Regions from separate parts of the Corynebacterium qintianiae genome, predicted to be linked through region 2. Evidence: predicted binding sites of a transcription regulator. Region 2 holds the regulator's gene; each other region holds the start of a gene.

What was found. The regulator LexA, encoded in region 2, represses DNA repair genes until DNA is damaged. The targets are predictions, from matches to a motif close to CGAACANNTGTTCG.
Region 1: G7Y29_RS00365 (HNH endonuclease signature motif containing protein) is a predicted target of LexA. The motif match lies at 6,615-6,628, and genes of this name have one in related genera.
Region 3: G7Y29_RS01335 (HNH endonuclease signature motif containing protein) is a predicted target of LexA. The motif match lies at 7,317-7,330, and genes of this name have one in related genera.

What each region holds. Positions count from the first base shown of each region.
Region 1 covers NZ_CP064955.1:65,380-75,265, forward strand. The annotation lists gene G7Y29_RS00340 (TSUP family transporter) at 1-271, shown strand, start outside; gene G7Y29_RS00345 (TetR/AcrR family transcriptional regulator) at 305-907, shown strand; gene G7Y29_RS00350 (amino acid permease) at 878-2,335, opposite strand; gene G7Y29_RS00355 (ATP-dependent RNA helicase) at 2,368-4,515, opposite strand; gene thpR (RNA 2',3'-cyclic phosphodiesterase) at 4,567-5,100, shown strand; gene G7Y29_RS00365 (HNH endonuclease signature motif containing protein) at 5,097-6,584, opposite strand; gene G7Y29_RS00370 (sugar O-acetyltransferase) at 6,752-7,285, opposite strand; gene G7Y29_RS00375 (hypothetical protein) at 7,282-7,425, opposite strand; gene G7Y29_RS00380 (alpha-ketoglutarate-dependent dioxygenase AlkB) at 7,461-8,108, shown strand; gene G7Y29_RS00385 (SDR family oxidoreductase) at 8,120-8,824, shown strand; gene G7Y29_RS00390 (RNA-binding S4 domain-containing protein) at 8,835-9,116, shown strand; gene G7Y29_RS00395 (VOC family protein) at 9,116-9,886, shown strand, end outside.
Region 2 covers NZ_CP064955.1:1,272,767-1,282,652, forward strand. The annotation lists gene G7Y29_RS06300 (hydrogen peroxide-inducible genes activator) at 1-533, shown strand, start outside; gene hrpA (ATP-dependent RNA helicase HrpA) at 549-4,448, shown strand; gene nrdR (transcriptional regulator NrdR) at 4,479-4,937, opposite strand; gene G7Y29_RS06315 (hypothetical protein) at 4,973-5,341, opposite strand; gene lexA (transcriptional repressor LexA) at 5,562-6,251, shown strand; gene G7Y29_RS06325 (DeoR/GlpR family DNA-binding transcription regulator) at 6,385-7,170, shown strand; gene G7Y29_RS06330 (1-phosphofructokinase family hexose kinase) at 7,255-8,244, shown strand; gene G7Y29_RS06335 (PTS fructose transporter subunit IIABC) at 8,241-9,886, shown strand, end outside.
Region 3 covers NZ_CP064955.1:250,550-260,435, forward strand. The annotation lists gene G7Y29_RS01285 (TlpA family protein disulfide reductase) at 1-497, shown strand, start outside; gene G7Y29_RS01290 (cytochrome c biogenesis CcdA family protein) at 498-1,277, shown strand; gene G7Y29_RS01295 (cytochrome c biogenesis protein ResB) at 1,277-2,911, shown strand; gene ccsB (c-type cytochrome biogenesis protein CcsB) at 2,941-3,945, shown strand; gene galE (UDP-glucose 4-epimerase GalE) at 3,946-4,938, shown strand; gene G7Y29_RS01310 (helix-turn-helix transcriptional regulator) at 4,945-5,190, shown strand; gene G7Y29_RS01315 (hypothetical protein) at 5,187-5,444, opposite strand; gene G7Y29_RS01320 (DUF4229 domain-containing protein) at 5,490-5,801, shown strand; gene G7Y29_RS01325 (AEC family transporter) at 5,811-6,731, opposite strand; gene G7Y29_RS01330 (YegP family protein) at 6,755-6,937, opposite strand; gene G7Y29_RS01335 (HNH endonuclease signature motif containing protein) at 7,463-8,728, shown strand; gene G7Y29_RS01340 (1,4-dihydroxy-2-naphthoate polyprenyltransferase) at 8,725-9,666, opposite strand; gene G7Y29_RS01345 (glycosyltransferase) at 9,715-9,886, shown strand, end outside.

The sequences.
Region 1 (9,886 bases), 1.0 Mb from region 2:
CGCTCTGTTCTCGCAGGCGTTCCTGCGCTCCGCGGCGATGGCGAAGGTGGTCAATACCGCGACCAACCTCGGGGCGTTGACGGTCTTCATCGCCGGGGGCTGGGTGGACTGGACTCTCGCGCTAGTTCTTGCCGTAGCCAACGTCGTCGGTGCGCAGCTGGGGGCGCGTACGGTGCTCAGAGGAGGCTCGAAGCTTGTCCGGTTAGCCTTGCTCGCGCTGGTGGTGGTGCTGTGCGCGCGTCTCGGGTGGCAGGAATTTTCCAATAACTAAGTTTCCGCACCTATCCTGTGTCATTATTAGCCAATGACTAAGATCGAGACGCCGGTTCGAGGTCAGCGGCCGAAGCGCCGGGCCGCGACTGAGGAGAAGATCGTCCGCTCCGTGCTCAAGCTCGCCCGGGCGAAGGGTTTCAACGCGGTGACCATCGACGCCGTCGTTGCGGATTCCGGGGTGGCCAAGACCACCATCTACAGGCGTTACGACGACCGCATGGACATGCTCATCGACACCCTGCGTCAAATCACCCTCGAGATCCCCACGGAATACCCCACCGACGAGAAGGGCTTCGAGCGTTACCTGGTCAACCTCCAGGATCACCTGGAAAACAAGATCGGCCTGCGCCTGATCGGCTCGCTGGTATCCAGCTCGGACGAGTTCATCGAGGAGTGGCGCGACCGCGTCGTAGCGGAGTTGGTGGACGGGTTCGCGCGCTACTACCGCAAGGGAATCAAAGAGGGTTCATTCTCAGCGGACGTCAACGGCGGTGCGATCGCCACCATGGTCGTCGGAAGCGTCCTGATGCGCGCGGCGTTCGACCTCAAGGGGCGCCAGTCCCATGCAAAAGAGCTCGCAGCGATGCTGTGGCCGATCGTCGCGTCACCCGAGAGCAAGGGCGCCGTTGGCTAGGCCGGCCAGCGCGCCCACGGCACCGAGCAGAACGATCGTGACCACGCCCCACTCGAACCCGTTGAACAGCTTTTCGCGCCGGGCCAGCCGAGTGAGTACGTAGGGAACCAGCCCCGGCACCACGGCAAGCGCGCCGAACAGCACGTACACGGGGTCGGCGGCGTAGATCAGCCAGAGCGAATAAACCACGCCGAGGACGCCGACTCCCAGGTGTTTGCGGTTGTCGGCGGGGGAGACGGCGGGCCCGGAGTCGTCGAAACGCGTGCCGGCGTGCGGGTGGGTCAGGCCTTTGCCGCGCACCGCGAGCAGCACGAGGTACACCGCCGAGAAAATGTACGGCAGAAGGTACATGATGGTGGCCAGCTGCACCATGGATGTGTACGAGGCTTCGCTGACGAAGAAGATAATGACAAACACCTGGATCACCGCAGTGGAGATCAGCTGCGCGATCACAGGCGCGCCGGCGGCGTTGGCGTGGCCCAGCTTCGTGGGCAGCAGGCCGTCATTCGCCATCATCACGATGGGCTCGGCGCAGAGCATCTGCCAGGAGACGTAGGCGCCCAGAACGGACAGGCACAGGCCGACGGAAATCAGCATGCCGCCCCACGGGCCCACGACCGCCTCGAGGACCGCGCCCATGGAGTTCTCCGGCAGCGCGGCGAGCTCCTCGCGGGTGAGAACGCCGTACGACAGCGTGGACACCGCCATCAACAGGCCAAGGACCGAGAGGAACCCGATGACGGTGGCGCGGCCGACGTCGTTACGCGTGCGCGCCTGCTTGGAATATACGGAGGCACCCTCGATCCCGATAAACACCCACACCGTGAAGAGCATGATGCCCTGGAGTTGTTCGCTAAAGCTGGCGCCGGAGTTTTCCCCCCAGAAGTCGAGGGTGAAGGTGTCCCAGCTGAAGCCGAGAAACGCGACCAGCACGATGAAGCAGAGGATCGGGACCGTTTTCGCCACCGTAGTCACCACGTTCATCAGCGCCGCCTGCTTCACGCCGCGGGAGAGTATGAAGAAGATCACCCACGTCAACACCGACGTCGCCACCGCGAGAACCGCGTTGTTCTTCAGCACGGGGACGTAGTGGCCGATGGTGGAGAAGAACAGGGTGGCGTAACCCACCTGGGCAATCACCGAGCCGAGCCAGTACCCCCAGCCCGAGGTGAACCCAATAAAGTCGCCTAACCCAGCCCGCACGTAGGAGTAAACGCCGGAATCCAGGTGCGGCTTGCGCCGGGCGAGGATCTGGAAGACGAAGGCGATGGAGAGCATGCCGACGCCCGCGATCGCCCAGCCGACGAGCATCGCGCCGGGGCTGGCCACCGAGGCGATGTTCTGCGGTAGCGCGAAGATGCCGGACCCGATGCAGGAACCGATGATGAGCGAGACCAGGGTCCACATGGTCACGGTATGGGTTTTCATTCCACACAAGATACTGGGTGTCTCCCAGTTTTCTAAATAGCGCGCCAGGGATCCTCGGGCCAGGGGTGCTTGGGGTAGCGCCCGCGCATCTCCTTCCGCACTTGCTGGTAGGGGCCGTCCCAGAAGCTGCGCAGGTCGTCCGTCACAGCGAGCTCGCGCCCCGCAGGAGAAAGTAGGTGGAACAGCACCCTGACGCCCGCGCAGGTGGGCGACTCCGCCATGCCGAAGCATTTCTGCAGCTTGACCCGCACGATCGGCCGGCCCGTGGAGTAGTCGATCCTGCCCACACCGACCCGCTCCGGCGCCAGCTCGTCCATCTTCGCCGCCTCCGGCCACGGCAGCTGCCGCAGCAGCGCGGCCCTCATGTCGAGCTTGCTTATCGACGCCCCCCTGGCCACCTCCCCGATCTCCGGCGAGTAGTCCCCCTTCGCGACATCGGGCCAAGGTTCACCTACCTCGCTGTGCAGGAAGTCGAGCCGGTCCTTGAGCCGCTGTGCGCTCTCACTGAGCGAAAAACTCTCGAAGCGTAGGTCTGTCAGCGCCTCCGCCGCTTCCTCCGGGGTTAGTTTCACCGGAGTCGAGCTCAGCTCGATGGCGCCGACGGCTTTGACGCGGCGGCCGCGCACGGAGCCGTCGACAAGCGCCGCCCGCGTCTCCTCGGTGACGCGTTCGACGGGCAGCTCGTACGGCTCCGCGGCCCTGATCACCGCACCTTTGTTGGTTAGCTGCACCTCCGCGGCGGCGATCCATTCTGGCTGGCCGATTTGCGCGTCGAGCGTCGCGCGGGTGCCGCTCGCGAGAAGGTAGGTATCACCCATTTTCTTCGCCACCCACTGCGGATACGCTGCGGCGACGACCTCGCCAGCATTAACGGGCGGGGTACGGCGCACGAGGCGCTCCAGTCTGCGGACAGGCTGATCCGACAGCGCCGCCACGGTGGGCGCCGCACCGCTGCCGAACCTCAGCAGCGCGGCCCCGTGGCGCGGGTCGAGGGGGAGGGCCGACAGCTTTCTGCCGAACCCGGTGATGTCGTCCCCGTCGAGCGCGCCGAGGTCCCGCAGCGTGTGGTGGGCGTCGATAAGCGACTGTTTCGGCGGTTGGTCGACCAGCGGCAGATCCGGCGAACCCCACGCCGCGACGGTGAGCGCCGCCGAAGTGAGGTCGCTGGTGGCGATCTCCGGAGTGATGTCGGGCTGGAAGCGCTGGTAGTCGGCCTGGGAGTAGGCGCGCACGACGCTGCCGGGTCCGAGGCGGCCCGCGCGGCCGGCCCGCTGGTCCGCGCTCGTCTTCGCCGTCGAGACCGTAACTAGGCCCGTCATGGCACGGGCGGCGTCGCGTCGGGGCACACGCGACAACCCGGCGTCGACAACGCGACGCACGCCCGGCACCGTGATGGAGGACTCCGCGATGCTCGTCGCCACCACCACCTGCTGACTGCCGCTCAGCGCCCGGTCCTGCTCGCCGGAGGTCAGACGGCCGTGAAGCGGAGCCCAGTCATCGAGGAAGGACCCGACGAGCTCCACCTCGCGCACACCTGGGACGAACACGAGGGTGCGCTCGCTGTGCTGCGCCAGCGCGGCAATGTGCCGGTAGAACTCGCGGGTACCCTGGGCGCGCTCGGGATGGGGCGCGTATTCAATGGTCAGCGGGTGCGTGACGGCCTCGGTGCTGAGGATCGCAGCACCCATATGGTCGGCGAATTTCCGCGCGTCGAGGGTGGCGGACATGGCGGCGAGGTAGAAGTCGTCGCGCAGGATGGCAACTTCCATGCACATCGCGAGCACCAGGTCCGTGTCGAGCTGGCGCTCGTGGACTTCGTCGATGACGACCGCGTTGACCCCTTCGAGGCCCGGGTCTGCGATGAGGCGGTTGAGCAGCACACCGGGCGTGACGAACTCGACTAGCTCGCCGGGGTGGTGCTCACCGCGGATCGCATACCCGACTTTTTCTCCGACGCCGGTCCCGTCGAGCTGGGCTAAGCGACGCGCCACCGCACGCACCGCGACCCTCCTCGGAGCCGTGGCCAGCGTCTTTCCCACCATGTTCGCAATTGCTGGCGGGACAAGCGTGGTCTTGCCTGTCCCGGGGGGCGCCTCCACGACCAAGGGTCCGGTGTCCGGGAGCTGGTCGATCACCACCGCGACGGGGAGGCCTTCGCCGATGACACGCAGGTTGAACATGTGCCCAGGCTAGGTCATTTCGCGTCATTCGCGGTTAAGATGAGCGACGTCATGAGACGACTGTTTGCCGCCGTGCTGCCTCCGGACGATGTCCGCGAGCACCTCGTCCGCGCGCTTCGCCCGATCCGGGATTTGTCGTCGGAACTGAGGTGGACGGACCCGGACACGTGGCACCTCACGATGGCGTTCTACGGAAACCAGCCGAATGACGCCGCCGTGGTCACGGACCACCTGTCGCAGGCCACCGCTTTCCGACGCCCCTTGCGCCTCCACCTGAGAGGAGCGGGGGCGTTTGATCGTCGCACTCTGTGGATCGGCGTCGGCGGCGACAAACCCCAGCTCCGGGAACTCATGTCGGACTGCTCCGTCGAGCTGGATAAGCGTCAGCGGGCCCACCTGACGGTGGCCAAGAGGTGCAACCGCACCCGCGACATGTGGCTTATCGACGACCACTCCCACGCGCTGTCCGTCTACTGCGGGCCGGAGTTTTGGGTGGACGAGGTCCATCTGGTGGAGTCGCACCTGGGCGAGGGGCGCGGCGGTGGGCCGCGCTACGAGATTGTGGACACGTTCTATTTGCGTTAGGCAGCGTCAACGAGCGCGTTGTGCATGGCCTGCTCGATGTACGAGTATTTAGACACGTATCCTTCGTCGATCGGGTCGGGGTGCGGGGGTTCTTCGCTGTCGGGTTCTGGGGGTGGCGGGTCGGGGTGCTGGTCGAAGTCCCGGTCGTACTCCCGCTCGAGAGTTGTGAGAGAGGTTTCGCATCGGTCGTAGTCCCCGTCCCGGTCGTACTGGTCGAGGACCGCATGGCATTTCGCGTAAAACTGCGTGGTTCGAGCCTTGTTCTTCTGCACGCGGCTGAGGCTCGACCGCCAGTGCGGGGAAAGTGGTGTGAGCTCACTGGCGAGGATGCCTTGGTTTTCTGAGATGACGTATGTTCCGTCGTCGAAAAGCCAGATGACGTCCCCCGTCACGGGATCGGGGATGTAGAAGGCGCGGCGGTCCGTCTTGACGTTGTGGTGGCGTTGGCACAGGGCGAAAAGGTTGTCCGGCGTTGTGCGGCCGCCCTGATCGAAGGGGATGCGGTGGTCCAGCTGGCAGTTTTCGGCCGGCCGATGGCAGCCCGGGAACACGCACACCCCGTCCCTGGCGTGAACATACGCCTTCATCTGGGGCGTAGGGGTGTAACTTTCCGTCTCGATATCCTTCGACAGGTAAACGGTCTGGACGTCAGAGGACTGCGACAGGTCGTCGAAAGCGTCGGTGGAGGCGTGGTCGGTCCACCCGAAGCCGGGGATGTACACGGGCTCACCTGTGGCGCGGTTGGCTGGTGCGTAGACATTGAGCACGACCTTGCGGGGTGCAACTTTACCGGTGAGCAAGCCGATTATGGCTTGTGCGTGTGAAATCTGCTCCTCGCGGGACAGGGAGTTAATCTGCGAACGGATGAGTGCCATGGTTGTGGAGTTGGTCAGCAGCTCGATGCCGTGCTGGGTGACCCCGTCGATGACGGACTCGAAAAATCCCGCAGCATCTTGTGTGGGGTCGGGCGCGGCTCGCTTCCTGCGCTTCTTCTCGTCGAAGTTGACGCTGGGGTCGATGGTGGCGATGCGCTCGCGTAGGCGACGGGTAATGGCCCAGGGTGACGGCAGCTCCTGTGCCGGTTTGGATGGGGTGAACATGCGCACGAGGATGCGGTCCAGCTTGTCCAGCGTTTCCTCGGAGACGGACGCACCCAGCAGGTTGAGGGCTGAGTCGATGGCACCCAGGCGGGCTATGTCCAGCCGCAATGTCCGCTGCTGCAGCTCGCGCAAGCGGGGGAGAGATTGCAGGCGGAAGTAACCCAGGACACCCTTCTCAATCTCGTGCTTGCTCTTGCCGCTGGCCGCGCGGCACGCGGCGACGAACAGCTCGAGGTCTGCGATGTCCGAGCCGTCGGTAGCGTAGGCGGAGTACATCGCGTACTCGCTTTCGCGGCCCAGGCGCGCCGCGTCACACACCGGGTCGCCTTCCCGCTCGGTGGCGAAGTACGACTCCGGCGTCACTGGATGGTCGCAAACTGGCATCGTTCCCCCTTTCAATACTGGCCATCGTATCGAACATGTATTTGTATGTCAAGTGGGGGCGCAAAATAATGTAACCGCGCGTCATCGCATGAAAGATGCAGGCAAATAAGAAAAGTACCCAGTCTTAAAAAGGCGCTCGAGCATGAACCAAATCGAATATTTATTCTTCAGAAGGGAGACGGAGGAAGAGCCCGCTTGACCACAGCGGGCACGCCTGCCGCCATTGAGCCCGAGGGGATGTCGCGGGTTACTACCGAGCCCGCCGCGACGACACAGCGGTCACCCCCGCTCACCCCGGGCATCACCATGGCGCCCGCGCCAAACCAGCAGTCGTCGCCGATCGTGATGGGGTGGGCGATTTCCCAACCCTCGGCCCGCTTGGCGTGATCGTCGACAGGGTGGCCGACGGCGATGAGCTGGCACCCCGGCCCGAACAAAGTGCGCGCGCCAACGGTCACCGGCGCGATGTCGAGGATCGTGCAGTTGAAGTTCATGTAGCACCCCTCGCCGAAGCTGGTGTTCACCCCGAGCTCGAGGTGGAGGGGAGCCCAGATGTCGGGCGGGTTCTCGCTGTTGGGGAACATGAGGCGCAGCAACTCGCGGGCGCGGGCGGGGTCGGTGTTGGACAGCGCGTTGAACTCGCGCACGAACTCCCAGGTCACCTGGTGCTGCGGGTTCGGCTGGGGCAGGTACCAGCTCACCGGCGCGAGAAAACCGCGAGGAGCGATGCGAGAAGGACCACCAGCGGGGCGACCCAGGTGCCCTCGGAGAGGAAGTACGCGGCCGCGACGACGGCGATGACGGTGACGGCGACGACGGCGACGTTGAAATCTCTGGCCATGCGGCTCACGCTACCAGCGGCGGTAGGTTGAGGGCATGCTTATCGACGCCTCGTCCCTGCCCCGGCAGCCCCAGCGCATCCTGCCCGGCGTCGTACACCTGCCCGGGTTCCTGGCGCCCGCGCAGCAAGCGGATCTGGTGGAACAGGCGCGGGAGATCGCGCGGGCTGTGGCTGGGACACCGGTGGCGATGCGCCGGCCGAAAGTCGGCAAAGGCCACATGCAGGCGTACCTGATGTCGCTCGGGTGGTTCTGGGCGACGAACCCGTACCGCCTGGTAAGGGAAGTCGAAGGGTGTCCGGTGCCGCCGGTGCCCGCGAACTACCAGGCCATTGCGGATGACGTGCTCGCTGCGGCGCGCGGGGTGGACGAATTGGTGGGTGACGCGGTGACGGTGGAAACCGCGTTGGTGAACTATTACCCGCCGGGACCGGGAATGGGGATGCACGTTGACGCGGAGGAGGAGGCGGACAATGCGGTGGTGAGCTTGTCTATAGGCGACGAGATCGTGTTCCGCATCGAGGGAGAGGACCTGCTGCTCATGTCCGGTGACGCTCTGGTGTTCGGCGGGCCTGCGCGAAGGGCGCGCCACGGCGTGCTGGGGGCGCGCGGCGGAACGGGGTCGGAGGGGACGGGGCTGACGGAAGGGCGGATCAACATCACGATGCGCCAGGTACACGCATAGAGTTTCAGGGCATGGAGAAGATTGCGGTTGTCACAGGTGGTTCCGCTGGGATCGGTGAAGCGAGCGCCCGCGCGCTGGCGGGAGACGGTTGGAAGGTCTACGTCGCGGCCCGCAGGATCGAGCTCTGTGAAAAGATCGCGCAGGAGATCGGCGGGGTGGCGGTTGAGCTTGATGTGACGCGCCAGGGGAGCGTCGATAAGCTTGCGGCCTCATTGGAGCGCGTGGACCTGCTGGTCAACAACGCGGGCGGGGCGAAGGGCCTTGATTACCTGCGCGACGCCAACGAAGACGACTGGCGCTGGATGTACGAGACCAACGTCTTCGGCACCGTGCGCGTGACCAAGGCGCTGTACCCGGCGCTGCTAGAGGCCAGCGGGCTGGTGATCAACATCGGCTCCGTCGCTGGCACCGACGCCTACAAGGGCGGGTCGGGCTACAACGCCGCCAAGTTCGGGCTGCGCGGCCTGACGCGCGCGCTGCGCCGCGAGGAGGCCGAGAACCTAATCCGCGTCACCGAGATCGACCCAGGGCGGGTGGAGACGGACTTCGCGATGAACCGCTTCGGCGACCAGGCGCGCGCCGACGCCGTGTACGAGGGCAAGCTGAACCTCACCGCCGAGGACATCGCGGAGACTGTTCGCTGGGTGGCCAGCATGCCGGCGCACGTCAACATCGATACGCTCAGCATCATGCCGCTCGACCAGGCCGAGCGTTAAGGTGGGCCGTATGAACGTGGAAATCAGCGGAGACTCGATCAAGCTCGGGCAATTCCTCAAATTGGCCAACCTCGCCGAATCCGGCGGGCACGCCAAGGAACTCATCGCCTCCGGCGAGGTCGCGGTCAACGGCGAGGTGGTCACCTCCCGGGGGCATTCGCTTGTCGACGCCGACACGGTCACCGTCGCCGGAACCCAAGCGACCGTTACAAGCGGCGGGGACGGCGGGGACTACTTCGACGAGAGCACCGCCAACGACGATTTCGACCCCGAGAAGTGGAGGAACATGTAATGCCAGCTTTCCAGGCTCTCGAGGGTATGCCGTACTGGCAGGACCTCGCCACCGGTGACGCGCAGAAATCCGCCTACTTTTACTCCAAACTGCTCGGCTGGGACGTTTCCGGCGATGCCTACCGCATCGCGCGCAAGGAAGGCCTGCCTGTCGCGGGCTTCATCTCCCAGCTGGAAGACCCGACCATGACGGACGCGTGGGTGACGTATTTCCTCGCGCGGGACGTGGATCGCGTTGTCGTGGGCGTCGATAAGCGCGGCGGCTCGGTGCTCGCCGTGGCCGACGTCTCCCTGGGGCGCATGGCCCTGTGCGCGGACCCGGCGGGAGCGGTGTTCGGTGTAATCGAGCCGGCGGGGGAGGACCAGTTTGTCGCGGCTGGCGAGCCGGGCACCCCGGTATGGCACGAATACGTTGCCATCGACCGCGGCCGCGAGTGCATCGACTTCTACGCGGAGCTATTCGATTGGGAGGTCGAGGAATCGGAGGGGTACTTCGTGGTGTTGGCCGACGGCGCGCCCTTCCTCGGCATGCGGGATGAATCGGGGTCCGCCGACCTAGAGGGAGTGGCCGGTTTCTGGGAGACCTACCTCGGGGTGGACAACGTGGAGCTGGCGGCGCGCCGGGCCGCTGAGCTGGGGGGAGAGGTGCTCGCCGGCCCGGAGGCATCGCCCTTCGGCCGACTGGTGGTGGTGCAGGACACCACCGGTGCGACGGTCACGCTGTGCGAGGTGGCTACCCCGGTAAACGAGGACGAACTCGATGAGGCAGAG
Region 2 (9,886 bases):
AGCTTCGCGACGGCTCCATCGACGTAGCCGTCCTCGCGCTGCCCACCGGCTACCCCGGCATGCGCGAGACGGAGTTGTTCCGCGAGAAGTTCGTCATCGTCACTCCCGAGGGCCACCCTTTCGCGGGCCGCCACGATCTCACCCTTGATGCGCTGGGAGATCTGGAGCTCCTTTTGCTCGATGACGGCCATTGCCTCCGCGACCAGATCGTCGACTTGTGCCGGATCGCGCACGCCGGGCACCCCGGCAACGGGGAGTACTCCACCCGCGCCTCCTCGCTCACCACGATCATGCAGCTGGTCGTCGCCGGCCACGGTTCGACCCTGGTGCCGGAATCGGCGGTGGCCACAGAGTGTGTGCGGCCCGGCCTGGGTTTGGCGTCCTTCGACGCAAACGTCACCGCGGAGCGCACAATCGGTCTGGTCAGCCGACCGTCGTCAGCACGCGCCGCGGAGCACCACGCGCTGGGAGAGTTGATCACCCGGGCGCACGCGCGGGCCGTCGAAAAGGGAAAGCGCATGCTGGGCGGCTAGACTCGTTCGGCAGATATGAACGCTTCTTCGCACCCCTCCCGCGCCCAGCTATTTCAGCGGCTCGACGCCGTCCCGCTGTCCGACGTCCGACGCTTCACGCGTCGCCTGGACAAGGCCCGCGCCCCTGAGTCGCTGGCCGCGATCGCGGCGGACATCGACGCCGCAGCAGCCGCCGTCGAGACCCGCGCGGCCGGTATCCCCGACATCTCCTACCCGGAGCAGCTGCCGGTTTCCGCGCGCCGCGAGGACATCATGGGCCTCGTTCGCGATCACCAGGTCGTGGTCATCGCGGGTGAGACTGGTTCGGGCAAGACCACCCAGATTCCGAAGATGCTGCTCGAGCTGGGCCGGGGTCGGCGCGGGCTGATTGGCCACACGCAGCCGCGCCGCCTCGCGGCCCGCACCGTCGCGGAGCGCATCGCCGACGAGCTCGGCCAGAGCATCGGGGACTCTGTGGGTTACGCGATTCGTTTCGATGACCGCGTGTCCCCCACCACCGCCGTCAAGCTCATGACGGACGGCATCCTGCTCGCCGAGATGCAGCGCGACCGATTCTTGAACGCCTACGACACGATCATCATCGACGAGGCCCACGAACGCTCGCTCAACATCGATTTTCTTCTCGGTTACCTCAAACGACTGCTGCCGAAGCGGCCGGACCTGAAGGTGATTATCACCTCGGCCACGATCGACCCGGAGCGCTTCGCCGGGCACTTCGCCGACGCTGAGGGCAAACCGGCCCCGATCATCGAGGTCTCCGGGCGCACCTACCCGGTGGAGATCCGGTACCGCCCGCTGGTGGAGAACGCCAACGGCAAGGACGTGGACATCGACATGATCGACGGCGTTGTCTTGGCCGTCGAGGAGCTGATGAAGGAGGGAAACGGCGACATTCTGTGCTTTCTCGCTTCGGAGCGCGACATCCGCGACTGCATGGAGGCGATTGAGAAGAAGCGCTGGCGTGGTGTGGAAGTCACTCCCCTGTTTGGTCGTCTCTCCAACGCGGAGCAGCACCGGGTGTTCTCCCCCCACACGGGCCGACGTATCGTACTGTCCACCAACATCGCTGAGACGTCGCTCACGGTGCCCGGCATCCACTACGTGGTGGACACGGGCCTGGCGCGCATCTCCCGATACTCCACCCGCACAAAGGTGCAACGCCTGCCCATCGAGGAGATCTCCCAGGCTTCCGCCAACCAGCGCTCCGGCCGCTCGGGCCGCGTCGCTGACGGCATCGCAATCCGCCTCTACTCGGAGGAGAACTTCAACGCGCGGCCGGAGTTCACCGACCCGGAGATTCTGCGCACGAACCTCGCCAGCGTCATTCTGCAGATGATCTCGCTGCGGCTCGGCGACATCAGCGAGTTCCCCTTCCTCCAACCACCGGACCCGAAGTCCATCCGAGACGGTCTGTTGGTGCTGCACGAGCTCGGGGCCATCTCGGACAAGGAGCGCGACGGGGCACCGGTGCTCACCGGCATCGGCCGCGACATCAGCCGTATCCCGGTCGACCCGAAGATGGCGCGCATGCTCGTCGAAGCCAACCGGTTCGGCGTGCTCGACGACGTCACGGTCATCGTCTCCTACATGACCATCCAGGACGTGCGCGAGCGCCCGCTCGAGTTCCAGGCTCAGGCCGACCAGGCCCACGCCCGCTTCAAGGACTCCGCCTCCGACTTCGCCTCCGCGCTGAAGCTGTGGGATTACATCAACGAGTCCCGTGACGAGCTGACTGGCAACGCCTTCCGCAAGCGGATGAAGCGCGAGTACCTGCACTACATGCGCATCCGCGAGTGGTACGACCTGGTGCGTCAGCTCCGCGACGTCGAGAAGCAGCTGGGTTGGTCGCGCGCCGAGAATGTGGCGGGCGAGCGCGACTCGGACGCGATCCACAAGTCGCTGCTGACGGGCCTGCTGTCCAACATCGGCGTACGCGACGGCAACTCGAAAGAGTTCCAGGGCACGCGCGGCACCCGATTTCTTGTGTTCCCCGGCTCCTTGCTGTCGAAGAAGCCGCCAGAGTTCCTCATGGCCGCCGAGCTGGTGGAGACGTCCCGGTTGTGGGCGCGCGACGTCGCCAAGATCCAGCCCGAGTGGGTGGAGAAGGCAGCGGGTGAACTGCTGAAACACAGCTATTCTGAGCCGGTGTGGTCACGCAAGCGCTCGGCTGCGATGGTGCACCAAACGTCGCTGCTGTACGGTCTGCCGATTGTGCGCGACCGCCTCGTGCCCTACCACCGCGTCGACGCGGACGGGGCGCGCAACATGTTCATCCGCCACGCCCTCATCGGCGGCGATTGGAACCGCCACCACAAGTTCATCGAGCACAACGAGGCTTTGCTCGCCGACGCCGCTACCGTAGAAGACAAGGTCCGCCGCCGCGGCCTCGTCGTGGATGAGGACACGCTGTTCGACTTCTACGATTCCCGTCTGCCCGCAGACGTGACCACCGCGCGCCACTTCGACTCGTGGTGGAAGAAGAAGCGCCACGAAGACGCGTCTTTCCTCGACTTCGACCCGGACGAACTTGTCAGTGACACCGTCGATGCCTCCGACGCCTCCTTCCCCGCCGTGTGGCGCCAGGGTTCCATCGACTACGCGCTGCGCTACACGTTCGAGCCCGGCGACCCGTTCGACGGCGTCACCGTCGAGGTTCCCGTCCCGCTGTTGGCGGGTTTCTCAGCGGAGGGCTTCGACTGGCTCGTGCCAGGGTTGCGCCTTGAGCTGGTTACCGAGCTGATTCGGACTCTGCCGAAAGCTTTGCGACGCTCCGTCGTCCCAGCGCCAGACTTCGCAGCCATGGCACTGCCCAAGCTCGCACCATTCGCCGCGCCCTTGTCCGATGAACTCGCGGCCGCGCTGCGCTCCGTCGGCGGCGCCGGCATCAACGCGTCCGACTTCCGCCCGTCGGCGCTGCCCGACCACCTCAAGGTGACGTTCGCCGCGATCGATAAGCGCGGTGGCGTCCTTGACCACGACAAAGACCTGGCGGAACTCAAGCGACGCCAGGCCGGGAAGATACGCTCGTCGGTGTCCAAAGCGGGGCGCACCACGGAGACGGCGGCCGCGAAGAAGTGGACGGCGGACACTCTGGGGACCGTGCCGGAGACGGTGGCTGCGAAGATCGAGGGCAACGAGGTCGACACCTACCCCGCGCTCGAAGCTACGCCCGATGGCGTCAAAGTCACCGTCCACCCGACGAAGGCGGCGGCGGACGCGTCGATGGTGACGGCAACGCTGACGCTGCTCCTGCGGGAGATCACCGTCAATCAGGGCCAGATGACGAAGGGCTTGCCGTTGCGTCACAAGGTCGCAGTGGACCATTATCCCCACGGAGGCGCGGCCGGTCTCGTCGAGGACGCTCGCGTTGCCACCATCCGCGATCTTATGTTCGCGGCCGGCGGGCCGGTGCGATCACCGGAGGAGTTCGACGCGCTGGTGAAGGAAGTCAAGCCGAAGGTCCCCTCAGCTGTGCGACAGAAAGTGGTCGCCCTCGCCCCGGCGCTGGTGGAATACGCGAACATATCTCAGGAGCTGGAGAAGTGGAGTGGGCCTGCGATCGATGACATGCGCGGGCAGCTGAGATTCTTTTTGCCGCCCCACGCGGTCACTATCCACGGGATGGAGCACCTGCAGCACGTTCCCCGCTACATCGCCGCCATGCGTATCCGCCTCGACGACATGACCTTAGACCCCGACCGCGACGCCGACCGTCAAGACGCTGTCGCGTCCACCCACGCCTATCTGGACACTAAGTTGCGGTCGCTTCCCCCGGGGCGCGAGAAGACGCGGGCGGTCAAGGACATACTGTGGCGGATTCAAGAGTTGCGGGTCAGTCTGTTCGCACAGCGTCTAGGCACGCCCAAGCCCGTGAGTCAGCGGCGGGTGGAGAAAATGATCGACACCCTCGCGTAGTGCTCGTCAACGCGAAGCCGTGGGCCGGCACTAGAAGGCGTCGCGGTCTCGGCGACGCATGAGGCGGATCTCGGATTCGAAGTCGTCGGCAGATTCGAAAGATTTGTACACGGAGGCGAAACGCAGGTACGCCACCTCATCGAGCGCCCGCAACGGCTCGAGGACGGCCAGCCCGACGTCGTTCGCATTAACCTGAGAACTCCCCTGGCCACGCACCGTTTCCTCCACTTGTTGAGCGAGGCGTTTGAGCGCATCATCCGAAACATCCCGGCCTTGGCACGCGCGGCGCACGCCACTGATCAGTTTGTCCCGGTCGAAGGGCTCGCTCACCCCGTTGCGCTTAACCACCATGAGAATAGCCTTCTCCACGGTAGTGAACCGGCCGCCGCAATCCGAACACTCGCGTCGGCGGCGGATAGCGGATCCCGCATCAATCACGCGGGAATCGAGCACCCGCGACTGTTCGTGATGGCAAAACGGGCAGTGCATGGCTAAAATCCTACTCCCGCTCACCCTCAACCAGCCTAACGAGCGTGAGCGGTTACATTCTCCACCGTAGAAACTTCGGGGTGTATTGCAGCATCACCGGAGAACGCACCGCCGGCGGCCGAACCGAGGATGAGTGCCAGTCCGAGTGCCGCACCCATAAAAACGTTTGCACGGTTTTCGTGGCGAGTTTCGAACGCTTCCTCCCGCGTGGGGCGTAGCCCTATTTCACCGAGCGGACGGCGCTCACGATTTCGAGAGCCCGGTTCCAGCGTTCGAACATGGACCGCCTTTCGCGCGGCGGGTGCCGATGCCGGAAGGTCCCACATGTCGGCCGGAAGAGTGCGCAGTAAGGCCGGCCCCTCGGACGTCGGTGCTGTATAAACGCGTTCAAGCTGAATGGTCATTGTCGTCTCCTTTGTTGTCTGCCCTTATTGTACGAGCGGGTCGGACACCGTCGAACACTTAACCGTTCACATGTTCGATTCCGCCTCTGTGTTCGATTTATAGCACCGGCAAAGCTCGTTGTCCAGAGGAGCGACGAAAATGTCGAACAAACTTGCCACTTCTGGTAGTTTTGCAGGCGCAGCATGAAACACGCCGTCAACGGCAACACGAGGAGCACCGATGCCACGCAAGAAAGACAATCCGAACAATCTCGATATGAGTGTCCTGTCCGACAGACAGCGGCGCATCCTGGAGGTCATTCAGGACGCAGTGGTCCTGCGGGGTTACCCGCCAAGCATCCGGGAGATCGGTGACGCCGCCGGCTTGCAGTCCACGTCCTCCGTCGCTTACCAGCTCAAGGAGCTGGAGAAGAAGGGCTTCTTGCGCCGCGATCCGAACAAGCCGCGCGCTGTGGATCTCCGCCACCTCCCCGACTCCGCCGCGCCGTCGCGGAAGGTGAAGCCGAAGTCGGAGCCAACCCCGGAGGAGGCCTCCCAGCCACGCTTCGTCCCGGTCGTGGGACAAATTGCCGCGGGCTCGCCAATCCTCGCCGAGGAGAACATCGACAACTACTTCCCCCTGCCGCAGGAGCTGCTCGGCGAGGGCGAGCTCTACATGCTGCAGGTTGTGGGTGAGTCCATGCGCGACGCCGGCATCCTCGACGGCGACTGGGTTGTGGTGCGCTCCCAGCCGGTTGCGGAGGAGGGCGAGTTTGTCGCCGCGCTTTTGGACGGCGAAGCGACTGTCAAGGAGTTCCACAAGGACTCCACCGGCGTCTGGCTGCTCCCCCATAATGACGCTTTCTCCCCGATAAAGGGGGACGAGGCTGAGATCATGGGCCGCGTAGTTTCCGTTTTCCGCACCCTGTAGCGCCCTGCTACGCCCGTTCGCTAACCCCGGTCGGGGGCGAGCGGGCGCAATCTCACTTAACCGGGCATGTTTCTTTTGGAACAATGGCATGCGGTTCCTCCCGCCCCCTGCCCCCTTCAAGGACTGCCTGAGTATGTACGCAGAAGAACGCAGACGCCAGATCGCGTCGTTGACCGCGGTCGAGGGCCGCGTCAACGTTACCGAGCTGGCTGAGAAGTTCGACGTGACCGCCGAGACAGTCCGGCGCGATCTTGCCGTGCTCAATCGCGAGGGAGTGGTGCACCGGGTGCACGGCGGCGCCGTGGCCAGCCAGTCGTATCTCACCACCGAGTTCCCGCTCGACGCCCGATCCCGTTCCGCGTCCGCCGCAAAGTCCACTATTGCGCGGGCTGCCCTGAAATACCTCCCCGGTCAGTCCGAGGGCGGGATCTTCCTCGACTCCGGCACGTCCATCAACGCGTTTTCCAGCCTGCTGGCCTCGGACCCGCGGGCGCGTTCGTGGCCGATCGTAACTAACTCTCTGCCTATCGCCCTGGAGCTTTCGACCTCGGGCCTGCCTCACGTTCAGCTTCTGGGCGGGTCGGTCCGCGCAATCACCCAAGCAGTTGTCGGTGCCACCGCGCTGCGCTCCCTCGCGCTCATGCGCGCCGACGTCGCCTTCATCGGCACCAACGCGCTGAGTGTCGACCACGGCCTGTCCACCGCCGACGCCCAAGAGGCAGCGATTAAATCGGCGATGGTCACCAACGCCCGCACCGTCGTCGTGCTGTGCGACTCCACGAAGCTGGGCAACGATTACCTCGTCAGCTTCGCATCACTTGACGAGGTCGATGTCGTCATCACAGACTCAGCGGCACCGTCGTCCTTCGTCACCGAGCTCACTGAGCTCGGCATCGAGGTTGTCACCGCGGAGCCCTAGAAGCGCAAAAAACGCGCACGCTATTGCCCACCCGGGCACAATCGGACATAATTGGGGGTAGCCCGACCATGAGGAGCCCGCACCGTGATCATCACATTCACCCCCAATCCCAGCATCGATGCCACACTCGAGCTGGACTCGTTTGAGAAGGGCGGGGTCAACCGCACGATCAGTGCCCGCCGGGAAGCCGGGGGCAAGGGAATCAACGTGTCCCACGCCTGCGCAAACGCCGCACACGACACTCTCGCGATCGCGCCGTGCGGCCCCACGGACCCGTTCTCCCTGCTCTGCCGCAACGCGGGGATCCCGCTGCGCGCCGTCTCCATCGAAGGCGCTATCCGCACCAACACCACGCTGACTGAACACGACGGTGAGACAACCAAAGTCAACGAGACCGGCCCAATGCTCAGCGATGACGACGTCGAGCGCATTACCGACGTGCTCGTCGCCACGGTGGCCGAGTCGCGCACCGACGCCGTAGTCATGGCCGGCTCGCTACCCCCCAGTGCGCCTGCGGAGTGGTACGCCATCCTTGCCGCCCGGCTTCGCAAAGCGTGTCCCGGAGCGGTAATCGCGGTGGACACCTCTGACGAGCCGCTCATCTCTCTGGGCAAGCACCTGACCACCGCCGCGCCCGACGTAATCAAACCCAACGCGTTCGAACTCGCCCAGCTCACCGGCGCCGACGGCGAGCAGCTGGAAGATCAGGCGGCGCGGGGGGACTACACCGAGATAGTGCGCTCGGCGCGCGAGCTCGTCCACGCGGGCGTGAGGGAGGTTTTGGTCACGCTCGGTGCTTCCGGAGCGTGCCTGATCACCCGCGACGCCGCCTGGGCCGCGACCCCACCGCCGGTCACACCGCGCTCCACAGTGGGCGCGGGCGACTCTGCGCTGGCCGGCTACATTATGGCCCGCGTCGCGGGCGAAGAACTCCCCGATTGCCTGCGCCGCAGCGTCGCCTACGGTTCCGCCGCCGCCGCCAAACCCGGCACCGGAATACCCGCACCCGACGAAATTGACTTGGAGAACACGCTCGTCGTTTCTATCCCCGCAACATCAAAGGAACTGCCATGAACCAACTCATCACCCCGGAGCTCGTCGGACTCGACGTGGACTTCGGCGCCTCGCCCGGCGAGGTCATTGCCCGCCTGGCCGATCTCGTTCACGACGCAGGCAGGACGAACGACCCCGCGCAGCTCGCAGCAGACGCCGCAGCGCGCGAGGAGAAGGCGGGAACGGGAGTGCCCGGGCGCGTCGCCATTCCGCACACCCGCACGTCTGCAGTGACCGAACCCACGCTGGCGTTCGCGCGCCTGTCCCGCCCGGTGGACTTCTCCGGCCCGGACGGTGACACCGACCTGGTCTTCCTGATAGCCGCCCCCGAAGGCGGCGGTAAAGAGCACCTGAAGATTCTGTCTACGTTGGCCAGGGCCCTGGTGCGTGGGGAGTTCGTCGATAAGCTGCGCGCGGCGGCGACGCGGGAGGAAGCCGTTGAGATCATCCTCGCTGTAGTTAGCGCCCCGAAGAAGACACAGCCTGCCGCAACCGCGAAGAAGTACCGCATTGCGGTTGTCACCTCGTGCCCGACCGGCATCGCCCACACCTACATGGCGGCGGACGCGCTGGCCCAGGCGGCGCAGAACCGCGACGACGTGGAGCTGCGGGTCGAACCGCAGGGCTCCTCGGGTTACGAGCCACTTGACAGTGACTTCATCAGCGGAGCCGACGCCGTCATCTTCGCCCACGACGTCGCCGTGCGCAGCAAGGGGCGGTTCGCGGGCAAGCCGGTTGTGGATGTGCCGGTCAAGCAGGGCATCAATAAGCCAGCCGAGCTTATCGACGCCGCCGTCCACGCCGCCGAAAACCCCGACTCCCCCACTGTCGCCGGCGGCTCGTCCGAAGACGACGCATCGGCGGGTGCGGGCGAATCTTGGCCGAAACGCATCCAGCAGGCGGTGATGACGGGCGTGTCCTACATGGTTCCGTTCGTCGCCGCCGGCGGCCTGCTGCTCGCGCTCGGTTTCCTCGTGGGCGGGTACGACATGGCCAACGGGTGGCAAGCTCTGGTGACCAACTTCTCGCCGACGAACCTGCCCGGCAACCAGGTCACTGTCGACGGCGAGTTGATGACGTTCGAGCGCTCCGGGTGGCTGCTCTACCTCGGCGCGGTGCTGTTTGCCACGGGACAGATGGGCATGGGCTTCGTCGTGTCCGCCCTATCCGGCTACATAGGCTACGGCCTGGCGGGACGCCCCGGTATTGCCCCGGGTTTCATCGGCGGCGCGATCTCCGTGTTGCTGGGCGCCGGTTTCATTGGCGGCCTGGTCACCGGCATCGTAGCCGGCGTGGTCGCCTACTGGATTCAGTCGTGGACGGTGCCGCGCTGGCTGGGCTCGCTCATGCCGGTCGTCATCATCCCTCTGCTGACCTCGCTGTTCATCGGTCTTCTGATGTTTCTCCTGCTCGGCCGACCACTCGGTGCGATCATGGTCGGCCTCGAGGGTTGGTTGGAATCCATGAGCGGGTCGTCTGCCGTCTTGCTCGGAGTGATCATCGGGCTGATGATGTGTTTCGACCTCGGCGGGCCCGTGAACAAGGCCGCCTACTTGTTCGGCACCGCGGGCTTGTCCGCGGGCACGGAGGCCAGTTTCCAGATCATGGCGGCCGTCATGATCGCGGGCATGGTGCCTCCGATCGCGCTGTCCATAGCGACATT
Region 3 (9,886 bases), 1.0 Mb from region 2:
ACAGCGGCGCAACCTTTTCCTTCCACTCGCCGGGCGGCCAGGTGGAGATCTTCTACGACGAAGCCGAGCGCGCGCCGCTGCCTAACTTCGGCGGCGAGTCGCTCATGCAGCCCGGCGAGCACATCAACCTCTCCGACTTCGACAACCAGATCGTCGTGCTCAACGCGTGGGGCCAGTGGTGTGCGCCGTGCCGCGCGGAAGTGGACGACCTCCAGGAGGTCCACGAGGCGCTAGGTGGCAAAGGCACGGTCCTGGGCATAAACGTGCGCGACTACAACCCGGAGATCGCCCGCGACTTCGTCACGGACAACGGGGTAACGTACCCGTCGATCTACGACCCGCCGTTCAAGACCGCCGTCAACCTAGGCGGCGTACCCAGCTCGGTGATCCCGACAACGGTGGTCCTGGACAAACAGCACCGCCCGGCCGCCGTGTTCCTCCGCGAGGTGACGGCGCAGGACATCCTGACGGTCACGGACCAGCTCGAAGGGGAGTAGATGGGCGAGGTTTTCTCCGACATTGTCGTCACGGGCCCGCTGCTCGTTGGCATGCTCGCCGCGGCGGCAGCCGGGCTGGTGTCGTTCGCTTCTCCGTGCGTGATCCCGCTCGTACCCGGGTACCTGTCGTACCTCACCGGCGTCGTCGGCGGCGAGATGGAGTACGGGGAGAAGGGCCCGCGTGTGGCGTCGCGCAAGTGGGCCGTCGCCGGCGCGGCGGCGCTGTTCATCTCGGGCTTTACTGTGGTGTTCCTGCTGGCCACGGTCTCGGTGTTCGGGGCGATCAGCCTGATCACCCTCAACGCGGGCACGCTCATGCGCATCGGCGGCGTGGTCACCGTCGTCATGGGGCTCGTGTTCATCGGTGCGGTACCCGTGCTGCAGCGCGACACCCGCATGGCGCCAAAGAAGTGGACCACGGTCCTTGGAGCACCGCTGCTCGGCGGGGTATTCGCTCTCGGGTGGACTCCCTGCCTCGGCCCCACGCTGGCGGCGATCATCTCGGTCTCAGTCGGCACCGAGGGCCTCACGGCGGCGCGCGGCATACTTCTCGTCATCGCCTACTGTCTGGGCCTCGGCCTTCCGTTCCTGCTCATGGCCCTAGGCTCGGCCAAGGCCGTCGCGGGTGTGGACTTCCTGCACCGCCACTCGCGCACAATCCAGCTCATCGGCGGTATCCTCATGATTCTCGTCGGTTTGATGCTGGTCACCGGCGCATGGAATTATTTCATTTCCTGGTCCCGCCAGCTCGTCGCCGGATACGGAGCAACCATCATCTAATGAACACCGCGACTTCTTGGCTGCGCAAGACGTGGCACTGGCTCACAAGTATGCGCACCGCGCTGGTCCTCCTTTTCCTCCTCGCCCTCGCCGCGATTCCGGGCGCGTTGTTGCCGCAGCGCTCGGTGAGCACCACGCTCGTCAACGACTTCATCGAAGCGAACCCCACCATGGGGCCCATCTACGACCGGCTGCAGCTGTTCAACGTATTCGGTTCAACGTGGTTCATCGCGATTGTCACCCTGCTCATGGTTTCACTCGTGGGCTGCATCATCCCCCGCACTATCGATCACTGGCGCGCCTACCGGGCGACCCCCGCGCGCGCCCCGAAGTATTTGCATCGGATGCCCTTGCACGACCAGGGGGTCGTCGATAAGCCTCTCGCCGAGGTCGAGAGCGATGTAGCTCGGATTCTGCGGCGGTGGAATACCGCGACGTACGCGCCCAAGGATGACCGCGCCGGGGTGTATTCGATCTCGGCTGAGAAGGGATACACACGCGAGCTGATGAACCTGCTGTTCCACATCGGGCTCGTCGGCATGATCCTCACCTTCACCGCCGGCCGCATGGTCTACTACGAGGGCCAGGTCATCGTTGTCACCAACTCGGACTCCGAACACGCGGTGCCGGTCGAGCAGCCGCGCGAATTCTGCAATACCTCGCCGTCCAACTTCGACGTCTTTCGGGCGGGCCCGCTTTTCGACGGCACCGGGCTCACGCCTTTCTGCTTCGTGGCGCACAACTTCACCGCCGATTACCTCAACACCGGGCAGGCGAACGGTTTCGCGTCCGATATCTCCTTCACGACGGATTTAGCTGCCGAGAGGGAGGATTGGCAGGACTACACGCTGCGGGTCAACCACCCGTTGCGCATCAACGGCGACCGCATCTACTTGCAGGGCCACGGATTCGCACCTCAGGTCACGGTGACGTGGCCCGACGGTGAGTCGCGCACGCAGATGATCCAATTCCGCCCGACCGACCTGCAGAACTTCCTCTCCGACGGCGTGCTGCGCTTCGACCCGCCCGCCGGCATGTACCCGGACCTGGCCGAGCGCCGCGAGAACCAGATCGCCATCGAAGGTGTCTTCGCCCCGACGGCGCAGTGGATCGGGCCGAACGGGGACCAGCTGCAGTCCTCCTTCCCGTCGATGCAGGACCCGGCGATGGCCGTGGACATCTACGTCGGCGACGCGGGCCTGGACACCGGTCGCCCCCAGAACATCTTCGTGCTCGACCAGTCGCTTATCGCCGACGGACGCCTGCAGAAGGCCGACCGCGTCAACCTCACCCCGGGTGAAGATGTCACCATCGACGGCGGCATCACGGTGCGTTTCGACGGCGCCGCCGAGTACGCCAATTACCAGATCTCCCGCGACCCGACCCAGATCTGGGCGCTGGCCACCACCGTGCTCATGCTCGGCGCGCTCATCGGCTCGGTGACGATCAAGCGCCGCCGCATCTGGGTGCGCCTGGCACCCGAGGGCGGCTCTACCCGCGTCGAGTTCGCGGGCCTGGCGCGGACGGACCGCGCCGGCTGGGGCAGCGAGTTCGACGAGATCGCCGACCGGATTCTCGGCCGGGTTAACGATGATGGACAATCCCCTGAGAGTGAGGTAGACAACCTTGGTTAATGTCGCGGCGCTGGGGTAGGTTTACCCCTATGCTCGTCGACTCCACCATGGCGGATCTGTCGGACCTGACGTTCCGCACCGCCTTCGTCATCTACCTGGTCGCATTGATTATGTCGTGCGTCTACTACGGCCGCATGTTCGGCGTTATCGACATGCGCCGCGAACGCGCCCGCAGCGAGTCGCTGGAGAGGGTCGCCGTCGGGGCGGGCGGGCCCGACGCGGTAGTTCAGGTGCCGGGCGTTTTCGACCAGTCGGAGTACGACCGGCGCGTCGCCGGTGCACGCAAGTGGGCGAACATGACGCAGGCGCTAGTGTGGTTCGGCATTCTGCTGCACGTGGCGGCCTTCATCACCCGCGGCCTGGCCGCGCACCGTTTCCCGCTGGGCAACCTCTACGAGTACATCCTGCTCATGACGGCGGTGGTGATGATCGCGGCCGCGGTCGTGATCCAGCGCAAGAACTGGCACACCCTGTGGCCGTGGGTGCTCTCGCCGATGGTCATCGCGATGTTCCTCAACTCGACGGTGTTCCACATGCACGCCGCGCCCGTCGTACCGGCGCTGCAGTCCTACTGGTTGCCGGTGCACGTGTCCTCAGTGTCCGTCGGCGCGTCCATCGGCCTCGTGTCCGGCCTTTTCGCGCTGCTCTACCTGCTGCGCATGTGGCAGCCGCGGGGTGAGGAGCGCGGCTTTTTCGGGGCGATCGCGAAGCCCCTGCCCAGTGCAAAGACGCTGGACCAGATCACCTACAAGACGGCGATTATCACCCTCCCGCTGTTCGGAATCGGCATCGTGTTCGGCGCCATCTGGGCCGAAGTGGCGTGGGGCCGCTTCTGGGGTTGGGACGCGAAGGAGACGGTTTCCATGATCACATGGATCCTCTACGCCGCCTACCTGCACGCGCGCGCCACCGCCGGCTGGAAGAACGTGCGCGCCGCGTGGATCAACGTGTTCGCGATGGCCATGACCATCTTCAACATGACCTACGTCAACACAGTCATCGCAGGTCTGCATTCCTACGCGGGGTTGAATTAGATGAAGGTCCTCATCACCGGCGGCGCCGGTTTCATCGGATCCACTGTCGCCTCCTGCTGCGCCGACAACGGGATTACCCCGGTCATCCTCGACGATTACTCCACCGGTCTGCGCGTCTTCGCCGAACGCTTCGACCACTACGAGGGCGACATCGCGGACCGGGGGCTGCTCGACCGCATTATTGACGACCACCCCGAGATCGAGGCTGTGATTCATTGCGCGGCCAAGATCGTCGTCCCGGAGAGCGTCGAAAAGCCTCTCATGTATTACGACAACAATGTCGGTAGAGCCATCTCGCTTATCGACGCCCTCTCGGCCCGCGGCATCGGCAAGTTCCTGCTCAGCTCCACCGCCGCCATGTACGAGCCCGACCCCGACTTCATGGTCAGCGAGACCAGCACTGTCAACCCCACGAGCCCCTACGCGGCGTCGAAGTGGATGCTGGAGCGCGTGCTGGCCGACGCCGCAGCCGCCGGTGCGATCCGGGCGATCGCGCTGCGTTATTTCAATCCCATTGGCGCCGACCCGCAGCTGCGCACCGGCCTGCAGAACCCGGCGCCGTCGCACGCGCTGGGCAAAATGATCACCGCACACGAGACAGGCCAGCCGTTCACAGTCACGGGCGTGGATTGGCCGACGCGCGACGGCTCCGGCCTGCGTGACTACATCCACGTGTGGGACCTGGCGCGCGCCCACGTCCTCGCGCTAAACGCCGAACTGGCCGACTATGAGGTGATCAACCTCGGCACCGGAACCGGCACAACCGTGTTCGAGCTCGCCGAGGCCGTCGGCGAGGCCACCGGCAGCCCCCTCGACGTACGAACCGCGCCGCCGCGCAACGGCGACGTGGCCGGAAGCGCCGCGCGCACGGACAAAGCCGCCGAGGTGCTGGGCTGGGACGTCGAGTACACGGTCGCCGACGGCGTGCGCCACTCCCTGGCGTGGGCGGAGAAATTGCCTGAGGTGCTGCGCCGCGAGGGTACGAGAAAGTAGGTCGCCATGTCAGGTCCCCGCAACAAGATCGGCAAACCGGCGAGCGAAGATCCGGTGCTCATCGCCCTGGGTGAGCAGATCGCGTGTGCGCGGCGCGCTGCCGGCCGGTTGCAGCAGGAAGTCGCCGAGGCCGCTGGTGTGTCCCGCTCCACCCTTCACACGATCGAGCACGGTGGCGCGGGTGTGCGTTGGGAAAAGGTTGCCGCCGTTGCGGCTGCGCTTGGCCTGGCGATGACTTTCGAGCCCCGCTAGTCGTCCTCGAGGCGCTTGCGGCGCTCCTCTTCTTCCCGCTTGCGGCGCTCCGCCTCCTCCTGGGCGCGGCGCTGTTTGAAGCGGTTCTTCTCGATGTTCCACAGGAACTCCTCGTCGTCGTCCGGGCCCTTCACGGCTGGGGGTGCGGGCTCGCCGCGCAGCGGCCCGTAGCGCTTGGAACTGCCGGGGCCGAAGGCGCGCCACAGCATCCAGACGGCGAGGATGATCAGCAGCACGAGCAGAATTCTTCCCATGCCCTCCAACATACTGGGCGGGGGCGTTGGGTAGGGTAGCGCTTTGTGAGTGACTTACACGCCCCGGAGGTTGACCCCAAGGCGCGCAGCCGCGCGAACAAGGCCGTTGCTGTGTACGGCGGGCTTCGTCTCATGCTGTTCATTGGCCTGACGGTTGTTATTCAGCTGCTCGCCGCCGCGATCGGCGCGCCGGTTCCACTGATCATGTCGGCGCTGCTCGCACTTATCGCCGCCTTCCCGCTGTCCATGCTTATTTTTTCCCGCCAGCGCGTCGAGGCCGTCGGGGCCCTTGCCAGCTGGCGCGCCCAGCGCGACGCCCGCAAGCGCTGGATCCAGGACGAGCTCGCGGAACGTTAGGCGGGGTCGCTACACAAAGATTGCGGCGATGACCAACATTGCCGGCAGGGATAGGAACGTCGTCAGGAACACGGTGTCGCGCGCGACTGTTTCGCCGACGCGGTAGTTGGCGGTGTAGTTGTACACGTTCTGCGCGGTCGGCAGCGCCGCGAGGATGACCGCCGCGTAGAGCAGGTTTCCCTGCAGTCCCGCGAGCGTGCCGATTCCCCAGGCCACCAGCGGCATGACCGCGAGTTTCAGGGCGGTTGCTACGAGCGTCGGCAAGCGATCGGGCCCTTCGCGCAGGACTCGGCTCCCCTTGAGCGATGCGCCGAAGCTCATGAGGATGAGCGGGATCGACGCGCCGCCGAGGATCCTGATCGGCGCCATGACGGGTTCGGGGATTGTCCAGCCCGACGCGGAAACGATGAATCCGGCCATTGCGGCGAGCACCATCGGGGCGGTCAACCCGCTGATGATGGTATCGCGCACGTGGTGCTTGCCGTCACCGCCGGCGTTGAGGCCTGCGATGACGAACGGCGACAACACCGCCATCTGCATGACCAGCGCGGGCACTACGTAGGTGGCGTCACCGATGACGTAGATTGCGATAGGCAGACCCATGTTGACCGAGTTGAAATAGCTTGACGACGCCGCCCCTGCCATCGTCGTCGGCACGTCCTGCCTGAAAAAGACGGCCGAGATCCCCCAGAAGATTGCCATCGTTGATAACGTCGCACCGAATACGACGAAGTTCACAGGGGAAAGGAACGCGGAGGTGTCGGAGGTGGCCACGGAGGAGAAGATCAGCGAGGGCGTTGTCGCCCAGAACGCGACGCGGTTGAATTGCAGCCGCGCCTCGCCCTGGCCGATGATCCCGCGTTGCGCCAAGATGAAGCCGACACCGATGACGGTGAAGATGATGGAGAAGCCGGTGAGTACGTCGAGCACGCCCACCAGCCTAGGCCTCCCGGTTACGCGGTCAGACCTTGGACCTTCGCGTCTTCGGCCGCGCGCTGCACAGCGGCGGTTCCCTTGATGGCTGCCGCCTTAGATTCGTAGGCTTCTCCAGTGGCGACCACCTCACCGTTGCCTGCCTTCAACCGGAAGCGGAACTTTCCCGCCTTGTCTTCGTCGACCTCGAATTTTCCTGCCATTTTGGGCTCCTTTTCGCTTTGCGATTACATGGGTCCCGTGGACGTTTCTCCCGCGCGCCCAGTGGTTTGGTGCGCGCCGACTTCGTATTGATTACGGGTTGGCTGTAAAACCGCAGGAACTCTGCAGCGGCGGAGTCAGCTCCCGCTTCTCGACGGCTCGGGCAGCGCGTCGGTAGTAAACCGCAGGAACTCTGCAGCGGCGGAGTCAGCTCCCGCTTCTCGACGGCTCGGGCAGCGCGTCGGTAGTAAACCGCAGGAACTCTGCAGCGGCGGAGTGGGTGTTCGCTTTTCGACGCCGTGCGGGCAGCGTAGGCCAAAAAGGTGTGCCCGAACACTTGACATCGAACAAACGTGCCACTAACTTGGAAGGTGAGGTGTTCGAACACAGTTTTGGGGGACATGATGACGACGACACTCGACCACACAACCGACCGTATCTACACCTACACTTACGCAGGTCAAGAGAGCGATATTGTCCAGCGTATACGCTCATGCCAAATATGGGCCGTGCAGTCACCCGCCGAAATGCTCATTGCACTATCCGAGTTTGACTACCTTCGACTCGCAGAAACATTCGGGGAATCTAGCACCGCCGGTTGGCTCGCCCGCGAGACCCGCATCGCACCGTCAACAGCCTTCGAATACGTCGGGGTAGCACGCCAACTGCCCGACTTCCCCCTGTTGACCGAGGCGTTTCGCGACGGTGCGATTTCCTACTCCACGATTCGCTACCTGTTGAAATACCTCACAGCTGAGAACGAAGCTGACCTTGTCGCTCTCGCGCGGAAACTCTGTTTTACCGAACTGAAAAAAGCCCTCGCCGGCATCGAACGCACCGGCATAGACACCGTCGAGAACGACTACCACCACGACGTTCGCGTAACCGACAACGGAGACGTGGTCATCACCGCCCGGCTCAACCCCGTCGACGGGGCGGCGTATCCCACGGCGCTAAAGATCGCCCAACTAGCCAACTACGGCCTCGACGACATCACCGGAGACGATCTCGCTGACGACGAGACAATCGACGATGTCCTCGACGACTTACTCGCCGACAAACAGTCCCAACCCGAGCAACCCCCGGGTGAAGAAATCGAACCCGACTCCCAGCACACCCGCCCGAACCTTACCCAGCAGCTCAGCCGCGGCGTTTCGCGTTTCGGCCCGCCCGTCAAGGCCGACATGTACGCTGCGCTGTTGTCGATGGTGCACATGGTGCGCACAAACCCGGTCAGTGACCTGCGGGTGCCGGGAGCGCACGTCAACATCATGATGACAACCAACGGGCGTGCCTGGCTGCCCGGCAACGTCGCCGCACCGTCGAAGATGCTGGAAAACTACGTCAACAACGCGTTCGTGCGGCTGCACCTGCTCGACCAAAACGGGTTAAGCGTGCACGTGGGGCGCAAACGCCGCTTCGTCACCGACGGTCAACTCGCCGCCTTGCTGGCCACCTGGGGCTACGAGTGCGCCATGCCAGGATGCAACCACACCCGGTTTACAGAAGTCCACCACATCACCGAATGGTCCGAAGGAGGCGCCACTGACCTCGACAACCTGATCCCACTGTGCTCCGCCTGCCACTCCAGGATAAGCAACGGGCTCGTGCACATCACCACCAACGGGCGCGACATCGAATTCAGATTCCTCGGCGGACGCCGATACATCTCCCACGCCCACCAGCTCCCCGAACCCGCCGAACCCTACACCGGACCCCTCAAACCCCACCCACCTCAACACCGCGCCAACAACTTCAACGACCCCGAAGAACCCGACGTGTTCGCCGACTAACGGGGGCCAGCCAGCGGCGCGTAACTGAACAACATGGACCCGCCCCATGCCAACGCAAGTGCGGTGACAACAGCCCACGTCAGCATCGCTTTGCCGTTCAGCCCGAGCACGGGGATGAGCTCGGGGCCCCGCGCCCCGCGCATCACCTTGAGTGTGGACGCGACCGCGAGGGGGAGGGCGACGAGTGCAATCAGGACTGGAAGATAGGCGATTGCGAGGACGAAACTTGCCGCGAAGGGGGTGAGGGTGAGGAACGTGAAAACGCGGCGAGCGCGGACGTCGCCCAGCCGCACCGCGAGTGTGTTCTTGCCGGCGACCGCATCGGTGGGGATGTCGCGGATGTTGTTAGCCAGGTTCACGGCGGCCGAGATGGAGCCGATAGCGACAGCGATAAGGAACCCTACCCAGGTCACGGATCCGGACTGGGTAAACTCCGTGCCCATTACCGCGACAAGGCCGAAGAAGATGAACACAGCGACCTCACCGAGGCCCTGGTAGCCGTAAGGATTCTTCCCGCCGGTGTAGAACCAGGCAGCGGCGATGCAGAGCGCCCCCACGAGCACGAGCCACCACGCCGACATCACTGCGAGGATCACCCCCGCAGCCGCTGCGACAAAAAAGGAGACGAATGCAGCGCTCTTGACGCGCTCGGGTGGCACAGACCCGGAGGCGGTGAGCCGGGCGGGGCCGGTCCGGTCGTCGTCGGTGCCGCGGATGCCGTCCGAGTAGTCGTTGGCGTAGTTCACTCCCACGATCAGGGCCCACGAGACGATGAGCGCGAGAAGGGCGCGACCAAGGTGCGCGCCGCCGTGGAATGCGGCGGCACCCGTACCCGCGACAACCGGAGCGAATGCGTTGGCCCAGGTATGGGGTCGGGCGGCCTGCCACCAGTCCCGCACGGTAGCGGAATGATTAGGAGCGGTCATGGCCTCCATCATGCCCGTCGAGGGGGACGGGGGCCGTCATTAGTACTAAAGTTGGCCGTCATGTGGATTGACTACGCCGCTCGCCAGGCACTCAGCTCGGTGGGGGCCTTCGTGCGTGCGCCGCGGCTAAAGTTCGCGGCTAACGCTTCGTCGCTGTCTTTCCCTCAGGAGGGTGACACCGTCGTGTCCTTGACTACCCACGGCGACCGCATGTCTGCTTCGGTGGCTTCGA